2 regions of the Mycobacterium sp. 48b genome follow, and region 1 is predicted to be linked to the other one. Evidence: predicted binding sites of a transcription regulator. Region 1 holds the regulator's gene; the other holds the start of a gene.
The links. Region 1 encodes LexA, which represses DNA repair genes until DNA is damaged. Its sites were predicted from a motif close to CGAACANNTGTTCG; they were not measured.
Positions count from the first base shown of each region.

Region 2: cofD (2-phospho-L-lactate transferase) is a predicted target of LexA. The motif match lies at 1,153-1,166, and genes of this name have one in related genera.

Region 1 is NZ_JBLVUL010000001.1:4,993,870-4,997,889, forward strand. Features, by position in the region: gene ACNQR1_RS24360 (PhzF family phenazine biosynthesis protein) at 1-355, shown strand, start outside; gene nrdR (transcriptional regulator NrdR) at 379-834, opposite strand; gene ACNQR1_RS24370 (LysM peptidoglycan-binding domain-containing protein) at 999-1,496, opposite strand; gene lexA (transcriptional repressor LexA) at 1,739-2,458, shown strand; gene ACNQR1_RS24380 (LGFP repeat-containing protein) at 2,510-4,020, opposite strand, start outside.
Region 2 is NZ_JBLVUL010000001.1:5,781,477-5,785,496, reverse strand. Features, by position in the region: gene cofD (2-phospho-L-lactate transferase) at 1-946, opposite strand, end outside; gene ACNQR1_RS28205 (WhiB family transcriptional regulator) at 1,343-1,630, shown strand; gene ACNQR1_RS28200 (metallopeptidase family protein) at 1,677-2,099, opposite strand; gene ACNQR1_RS28195 (DUF3499 domain-containing protein) at 2,229-2,648, shown strand; gene ACNQR1_RS28190 (phosphomannomutase/phosphoglucomutase) at 2,745-4,020, shown strand, end outside.

The DNA of each region.
Region 1 (4,020 bases):
GGATCGCGCCATTGTCAATGCCCGCTCCGAATGGGCCCCGGAATTCGCCATCCACGACCTGGCCACGGTCGACGAGGTGCTCGCCGCCGACCCCGACGATTTCGATGACGCCTACCTGTGGGCCTGGAGCGACGAAGCGCACGGCATGTTGCGTTCCCGGTCATTCGCCACACACCTGGGCATTCCCGAAGACGAGGCCACGGGGTCGGCGGCAGTGCGGATGACCGACTATCTCAGCCGGGATCTGACGATCGTGCAGGGCAAGGGCTCGGTGATCGAAACTCGCTGGAGTCCGGAGGGCTGGGTTCGTCTGGCCGGCCGCGTCGTCAACGACGGCACCTCTCGACTGGACTGAACCGGGACCTGACCCGGGCCGGATCACGCCTCGGCGCGGTGGGCCCGCAGCGCCTCGATCTCACGCTCGAAGTCTTCGGCCGACGAAAACGACCGGTACACCGAGGCGAACCTCAAGTAGGCGACCTCGTCCAGTTCACGAAGCGGTCCAAGGATCGCCAGGCCGACCTCGTGACTGGGGATCTCCGGTGTGCCGAGTCCACGGACAGCGTCCTCGACCTTCTGCGCCAAGACGTTGAGGGCGTCGTCGTCGACCTGCCTGCCCTGACAGGATCGGCGTACTCCTCGAATGACCTTCTCGCGGCTGAACGGTTCGGTCACCCCGCTGCGCTTCACCACGGCCAGCACAGCCGTCTCGACGGTGGTGAATCGGCGGCCGCATTCAGGGCAGGACCGCCGGCGCCGGATGGCCTGTCCCTCGTCGGTCTCGCGGGAATCGACCACGCGCGAATCTGGGTGACGGCAGAACGGACAATGCATTACCGCTCCTTCGTCATGCCGCCGGACAACTAGCTCGAGCGCCCTTGAGCGTACCCGCGTTGCCCGCGGGAGACTCACCGCCGGGTCCAGTGGGGCGTAGGTGCTCACGCCGACGCCGACCAGTGTGGCTGGCAGCCAGGACGATTCAGCGGACATCGCAGTGCTCAGCCAACCGGGGCGAGCAGTGTCTGCCCTGCATCGACGGCCGCGGAGTCGAGCTGGTTGAGATCGCGGATCTGCTCGACGACCCGGGCCACCGGGGCATCCGGGGCGATCCGCCGCGCCACCTGCTGCAGCGTCTCCCCCGACTTCACCTGGACCACCGCCAGATCAGCCGGCGCGGGCGTCTCGGCCCCCACGACACCACCGAGTTGGGCCACCAACCCGAGCCACACGGTGATGCCGGCCGCGACGAGCGCCAACAGGACCGTGGTCAACGGCGTGATGGGACGACTCCGATGGGATGCCCGCGACATCAGCACCCCGGTTCCGCGGTACCGGGGTGCACCGGCGGCGGGACGGGAGGGCGCCGGCCGCTGGACCCGGCGCACGGGGCGGGGCGCGGCGGCGCCGAACTGGGCGCGGGCCCGGGGCGGCTGCGCCTTCCGCATGGCCCGAACAGCGCTGGAACGGCTATCGGCGGGGATATCGATGATCGCCATCTGACTGCCTTTCGGTGGGTCGTATTCGCTCTTGTGTTCGAACATAGTCGCTCAGGTGTTCGATTGATAGAACATGTGATCGAACTGTTGCCAAACGATAGAATGGGGCACCGACAAGTTCGGGCGGAGAAGCCCGTCGACGGCCCGCACACACCCCCGCAGGCACCCCACCAGGGGACACGCCGCAACACGCATCGAACACATGTTTGATTAATGTTCGAGCAGCGACTACATTCGCCCTCATGAGCGACGACCGCAGCAGGGACGGCAGCATCGACAGCTCGGCCGAATCGGACGGCGCGGCCCCACGCCGGGCCGAGGGCGGCCTCACCGACCGGCAACGGACCATTCTCGACGTGATCCGCGCGTCGGTGACCAGTCGCGGCTACCCGCCCAGCATTCGCGAGATCGGCGATGCGGTCGGCTTGACCTCGACCTCGTCGGTCGCCCACCAGCTGCGCACCCTGGAGCGCAAGGGCTATCTGCGGCGCGACCCCAACCGGCCGCGCGCGGTCGACGTGCGTGCCGCCGACGATCCCGCGGCCGCCGTCGTGTCCACCGATGTGGCCGGCTCCGATGCGCTACCCGAACCGACCTTCGTCCCGGTGCTGGGACGCATCGCCGCGGGTGGTCCCATCCTGGCCGAGCAGGCCGTCGAGGATGTCTTCCCGCTCCCCCGCGAACTGGTCGGCGAGGGCTCGCTGTTCCTGCTCAAGGTCGTCGGGGACTCGATGGTCGACGCCGCGATCTGCGACGGCGACTGGGTGGTGGTGCGCCAGCAGAGCGTGGCCGACAACGGTGACATCGTGGCGGCCATGATCGACGGTGAGGCCACCGTCAAGACCTTCAAGCGGACACGCGGGCAGGTCTGGCTCATGCCGCACAACCCGGCCTACGACCCCATCCCGGGCAACGACGCAGCGGTGCTCGGCAAAGTGGTCACCGTGATCCGCAAGATCTGACCGAGCAGGATCCGACCCGGCCGCCCTCCACGGTGGCCGGGTCCCTCGATTTCAGTCGGCTCGGAAGAATCCGTTCGTGCGTGCGAATTCCTCACTGGCGAACCAGATCTCGGCCGCAGCGTCGTCGTACTCACTGCTGTCGGGCGCCCAGTACCGGCCCGACTTCGTGTCGGCCTTGATCGGATATCCCTCCGGCGCACGGTTCGGATCGTCCAGCGGCAGGTGAATGGCCGTGGCGCTGGGGATCTCATCGAGTTCGATGGCAGCATGGCGGCCGCTGTGGGCCTCCCCGCTGTATGCCTCGGCCTCGGTGATGACCCGGGTCGGAGCGGTGTCGACGTTGTCCTGGTCGCTCGACACGACCAGGCCGGCCGGCACCGCGAAACCTTGCGCCTCGGGCACTCCGCCGGCCGGGCTCACGAGCGCACGGGTGTCCGTCAGATCCTCGTCCGCGAGCTCCGCCTCGATCTCACCCTCGGTGTCGTCACCTTCGGCGACTTCCTCGAAGTCGGCGTCTATCGGCGCGTCGAGGTCCTCGTCCTCGTCGAAATCGTCGTCCTCGAAGTCATCTTCTTCGAAGTCGTCGTCATCGTCGAAGTCGTCGTCGTCGTGGTAGCTGTCGTCGTCGTAGCCGCCGTAGCGCTGCCCGGACTCCGGGCCGGCCAGCTGCGAGGAGTCCTCGGGTGGTTCGTCCTCCTCGCCCGGTGATCCGTAGCCACTTGCCGATCCGTGCGGTGCGGCCCATTGACTGACCGGGATCGCGATGTCGGTGGGACCGTCATAGGGGGACGCCGCCGCGACGCCTGCGGATTCCTCGCCGGGCCCGGCGAATCGGGCCGTCGTGGCCTCACCGGCGCCGTAGGCCACGCTCGGCGCGTAGCCCGCCTCCCGCGGACCGCGATCGCCGCCGAACTCGTCGTCGTAGCCACGCGATTCGTAGCCTGCCTCGTCGTATCGGCCCTCGTCGTAATGCGGTTCGCCGGGACCGGCGTCGTAGTCGTCGTCGAACGGATCGTGGTCGAAGTCGTCATCGTCACCGGCACGGCGGCGGTGCCAGAGGGCGGCGCCCACGATCAGCCCCGCCAGCAGCAGCACCGGGACCACTGCGATCAGCCACCACCAGCTCCAATGCCAGGAGAACGGCTTCTTGTTGTCCGGGACCGAAGGCTGCGGGCCGGTGGCGTGAGGCTGCCCGACACCGGGAACCTCCAACCCGCTCAATTCCGAGGCCAGTTTCGACGGCTCGGTGGTGAACGTGTTGGCGTCGCGATCCCAGGAGATCGCGCCCCCGCTGAACCGCTGGCTGATGACGCTGCCGTCTTCGGTCTGGTCGGCCATGGGGGCGCCCAGTGCGCCCTTCGCCCCACCGAGCTTGTCCCAGGCCGCGTTCATCGCGCCCCGGACGATCACCGCGCCGTAGTCGGGAGTCCAGAAGATGACCGGGTTGTCGGCCGCGGCGAACGTGCTGATCCGGCTGTTGGGACCCAGCCCGCCCTCGGCCTCGCTGGCGGTCGGGAAACCCAGATCGCCTTCGGGACCACCGACGCTCTCGTACTTCTCCA
Region 2 (4,020 bases), 790 kb from region 1:
CCATCTCGGCGGTGGTGGCCGGGTCTGTCATCAGCAGTGGCACGGCGCGCACCCGCACGCCCTCGATCTCGGCGTCATCGCCTTCGTGCACCAACCAGCCGTCCAGGATTCCGGTACCCGACCGGGCGCCGAAGTGCTGACCGACGGCCTGTGAGGTGGATTCCACGCCGATGATGGAAAGGCACTCATCTGCCATGCCGCGCAACGGCTTTCCGTTGATGATCGGGGAATAGCCGACCACCGGTGCCTCGGTCGAGCGCAGCGCGCCCCGGACTCCCGGGATCTGCAGGATCGGTCCGATGCTCACGACCGGATTTGACGGCGCCAGCAACACCACGTCGGCATCGGCGATCGCCTCGGCGACGCCCGGCGCGGCGGTTGCCTGTTCCGCACCGACGAACGCAAAGCTGTGCGAGGGCACCTGCGCGCGGTGGCGCACCCACCACTCCTGAAAATGGATGGCCCGTCGTTCGCCGTCGGCGGGGTCGGTGATCACCACATGGGTCTCGCTGCGGTCGTCGGTGACGGGCAACAGCTGCGCCCCCGGTGACCAGCGCTTACACAGCGCCTCGGTGACCTGCGACAGCGGGTAGCCGGCGCGCAGCATCTGGGTGCGGACCAGATGGGTGGCGAGGTCGCGGTCGCCCAGGCCGAACCAGTCGGGTTGCACTCCGTATGCGGCCAGCTCTTCCTTGGCGTGCCAGGTCTCATCCTTGTGTCCCCAGCCGCGCGCGGGGTCGATACCGCCACCGAGGGTGTACATGCAGGTGTCGAGGTCCGGACAGATCCGTACGCCGTGCATCCATGCGTCGTCACCGACGTTCACGATCGCGGTGAGTTCATGCTTGCTGTCGCCCCCGGCAAACTGGCCCAGGCCCAACAGGTGCTGCACTCCCAGCAAAAACCGGGCGCCTCCGACGCCCCCGACCAGAACGGTGATCTTCACAACGTCCGACCCTAGGCGTTCAGAGCGTGCGGATGGAAACGACGTCGTCACGGGCAGGACACGCCGATGTCGCGACGCGCCGATTTGACATTACGAGATGGTATGAATTCGCGCCCTGGCGCTTGACCCTGGCAGCTAACACGTGTGTAATCACAGATGTGTCATTTCCCGGTCGGTGACTGATTCCGGTGTCGCAGACCGAGATTCGATCATTTGTTCGAATGGGGTGACCGCATATCGCAATAGTGGGGCTCCACTTAGGATCTACGAGACCGAGTGAGGAGGCGGGGGATAATGTCTTATGAGAGCGGCGATTTCGATCGTGTGGTCCGGTTCGACAACCGGCTACTCGGCTCACTGGACAACGCACCGCACATCAATGCGGCACCGGCACCGATGGGGGAGGCTGGACGCCCTCAGCTGAGTTTGGTGCCCGAACACATTGATGTTGATCCGGAAGCCGAAGACGACCAATGGCAGGAACGTGCGCTGTGTGCACAGACCGACCCGGAGGCGTTCTTCCCGGAGAAGGGTGGGTCTACCCGCGAGGCCAAGCGCATCTGCCTTGGTTGCGAAGTTAAAGACGCCTGCCTGGAGTACGCGCTCGCGCACGATGAGCGTTTTGGTATTTGGGGAGGCCTGTCCGAACGGGAGCGTCGCCGGCTCAAGCGCGGCATCATCTGACGCTCCAGCTCGACGGAGCGCTCACCGCAGGGTGTGGCGCTCGGTGTCAGTCGTCGTCGATCGTCGGGTCGATGACGGACGGCTCAACTCCCAGATAGGTGGCCACTTGGGCCACCAGGATTTCATGCAGCAAGTCAGCAAGCTCATCGGATCCTTTGACCCGGCGCTCGATGGGCTTGCGGAACAAGACAATTCGAGCCCGGGTCGCATTTCCTCTGACGTCGACCCCGGCAGGTATCAGCCGCGCCAAAGCGATCGGTCCATCGGCGATGACCTCGGGTGGCCATTGCACACTGTCCGGATCTTTCGGAGACATCCGCGGAATCTCGTCGACGGCGACATCGAGTTCTCTCAAGCGCGACGCCCACCGACGTTCGATCGGCTCGTAGGCCTCCAACACCGCCATGTCGAACCGCTCGGCCCGGCTACGCCAGCCGGGAACCGAGCGTGGAAGCAGCGGCCCGCGCATATCGCGGCCGCGGCGCGATCGCCATGGGTTCCGCTGGGCCACGGCGATGATCGTAACGGTTCGGGATCGGGGCCCCCACGGCCGCGTGTCCGGCGGCGCACAGCGATCGTCCAAAGTAATCTCTGGAGCGTGAATGTTCCCCGTCGCTGCTGCCGGCCCGGGTGCCCGCACTATGCCGTGGCGACGCTGACTTTTGTCTACTCCGACTCCACGGCGGTAGTCGGACCCCTGGCCACGGTGTCTGAGCCTCATTCCTGGGATTTGTGTGTCGGCCACGCCGGCCGTATCACCGCACCGCGCGGTTGGGAGCTGGTCCGCCACGCCGGGCCGCTGCCCACTCATCCCGATGAAGACGATCTGGTGGCGTTGGCCGATGCGGTCCGCGAAGGCCAGCCCGGTGCCGTTTCCCGGGGTGGAGTGGTGGCCGGATTCTCCGATCCCGCCACCGGTCTGGGCGCCAGTGCGGTGATGGCTCCGCAGGCGCGCCCGGCTGAGACCAACGGACGTCGCCGCGGACACCTGCGGGTGCTGCCCGATCCCACCGATTGACCCTGAACAGACGACGACCGGCCCAAGAGTAGTGAACGTGTCGACGCGGCCCGACGGTTAGGCTGGCGCCAACGATTCCGTTTCACAAGGAGCTATATGTCTAGGCCAGCGGCGGCTGTTCACGATGTCATCAAGGCCTATGACGTCAGAGGTCTGGTCGGCAGTCAGATCGACGAGGCCTTCGTGGCCGAGGTCGGCGGGGCGTTCGCTCGCCTGGTGCGCGGCGAAGGCGCCACGCAGGTCGTGATCGGCTACGACATGCGGGCCAGTTCGCCGACCCTGTCATCCGCGTTCGCCGAAGGTGTCACGGCACAGGGCCTGGATGTGGTCCGCATCGGCCTGGCCTCCACCGATCAGCTGTACTTCGCGTCGGGCCTGCTGGACTGTCCCGGGGCGATGTTCACGGCGAGTCACAACCCCGCGGCCTACAACGGGATCAAACTGTGCCGCGCCGGGGCCAAGCCCGTGGGCAAGGACACCGGACTGTCGGTCATTTCCGACGAGGTGATCGCGGGAGTGCCGGCCCACGACGGCCCCGCCGGGACCGTCTCCGATCGCGATGTGCTGGCCGACTACGGCAACTTCCTCCGCTCCCTGGTCGATCTCAGCGCGCTGCGGCCGCTGCGCATCGCGGTCGACGCGGGCAACGGCATGGCCGGCCACACCACGCCCGCGGTTCTCGGACCGATCCCGGGCGTCACCGTGCTCCCGCTGTTCTTCGAACTCGACGGCAGCTTCCCGAATCACGAGGCCAACCCGCTGAATCCGGCCAACCTCGTCGACCTGCAGGCCCACGTGCTCGCCACCGGTGCCGACATCGGCCTGGCGTTCGACGGTGACGCCGACCGCTGCTTCGTGGTCGACGAACTCGGGCGCCCGGTGTCGCCGTCGGCGGTGACGGCGCTGGTCGCCGCCCGTGAACTCAAGCGGGAGATCGGTGCGACGGTGATCCACAACCTGATCACCTCACGCGCCGTTCCGGAGTTGGTGGTCGAGCGTGGCGGCACGCCCGTGCGGTCCAGGGTCGGGCACTCCTACATCAAGGCCCTGATGGCCGAGACCGGTGCCATCTTCGGCGGGGAACACTCGGCGCACTACTACTTCCGTGACTTCTGGGGCGCCGACTCCGGCATGCTCGCGGCCCTGCACGTGCTGGCCGCACTGGGTGAGCAGGACCGCCCGCTGTCCGATTTCATGGCCGACTACCAGCGGTACGAGGCCTCCGGCGAGATCAACTTCACCGTCAGCGACGCCCCGGCATGCGTGGAGGCCGTGCTGAAATCCTTCGGCAGCTCGATCCAGTCCATCGACCACCTCGACGGAGTGACGGTCGACCTCGGTGACGGCAGTTGGTTCAACCTGCGCACGTCGA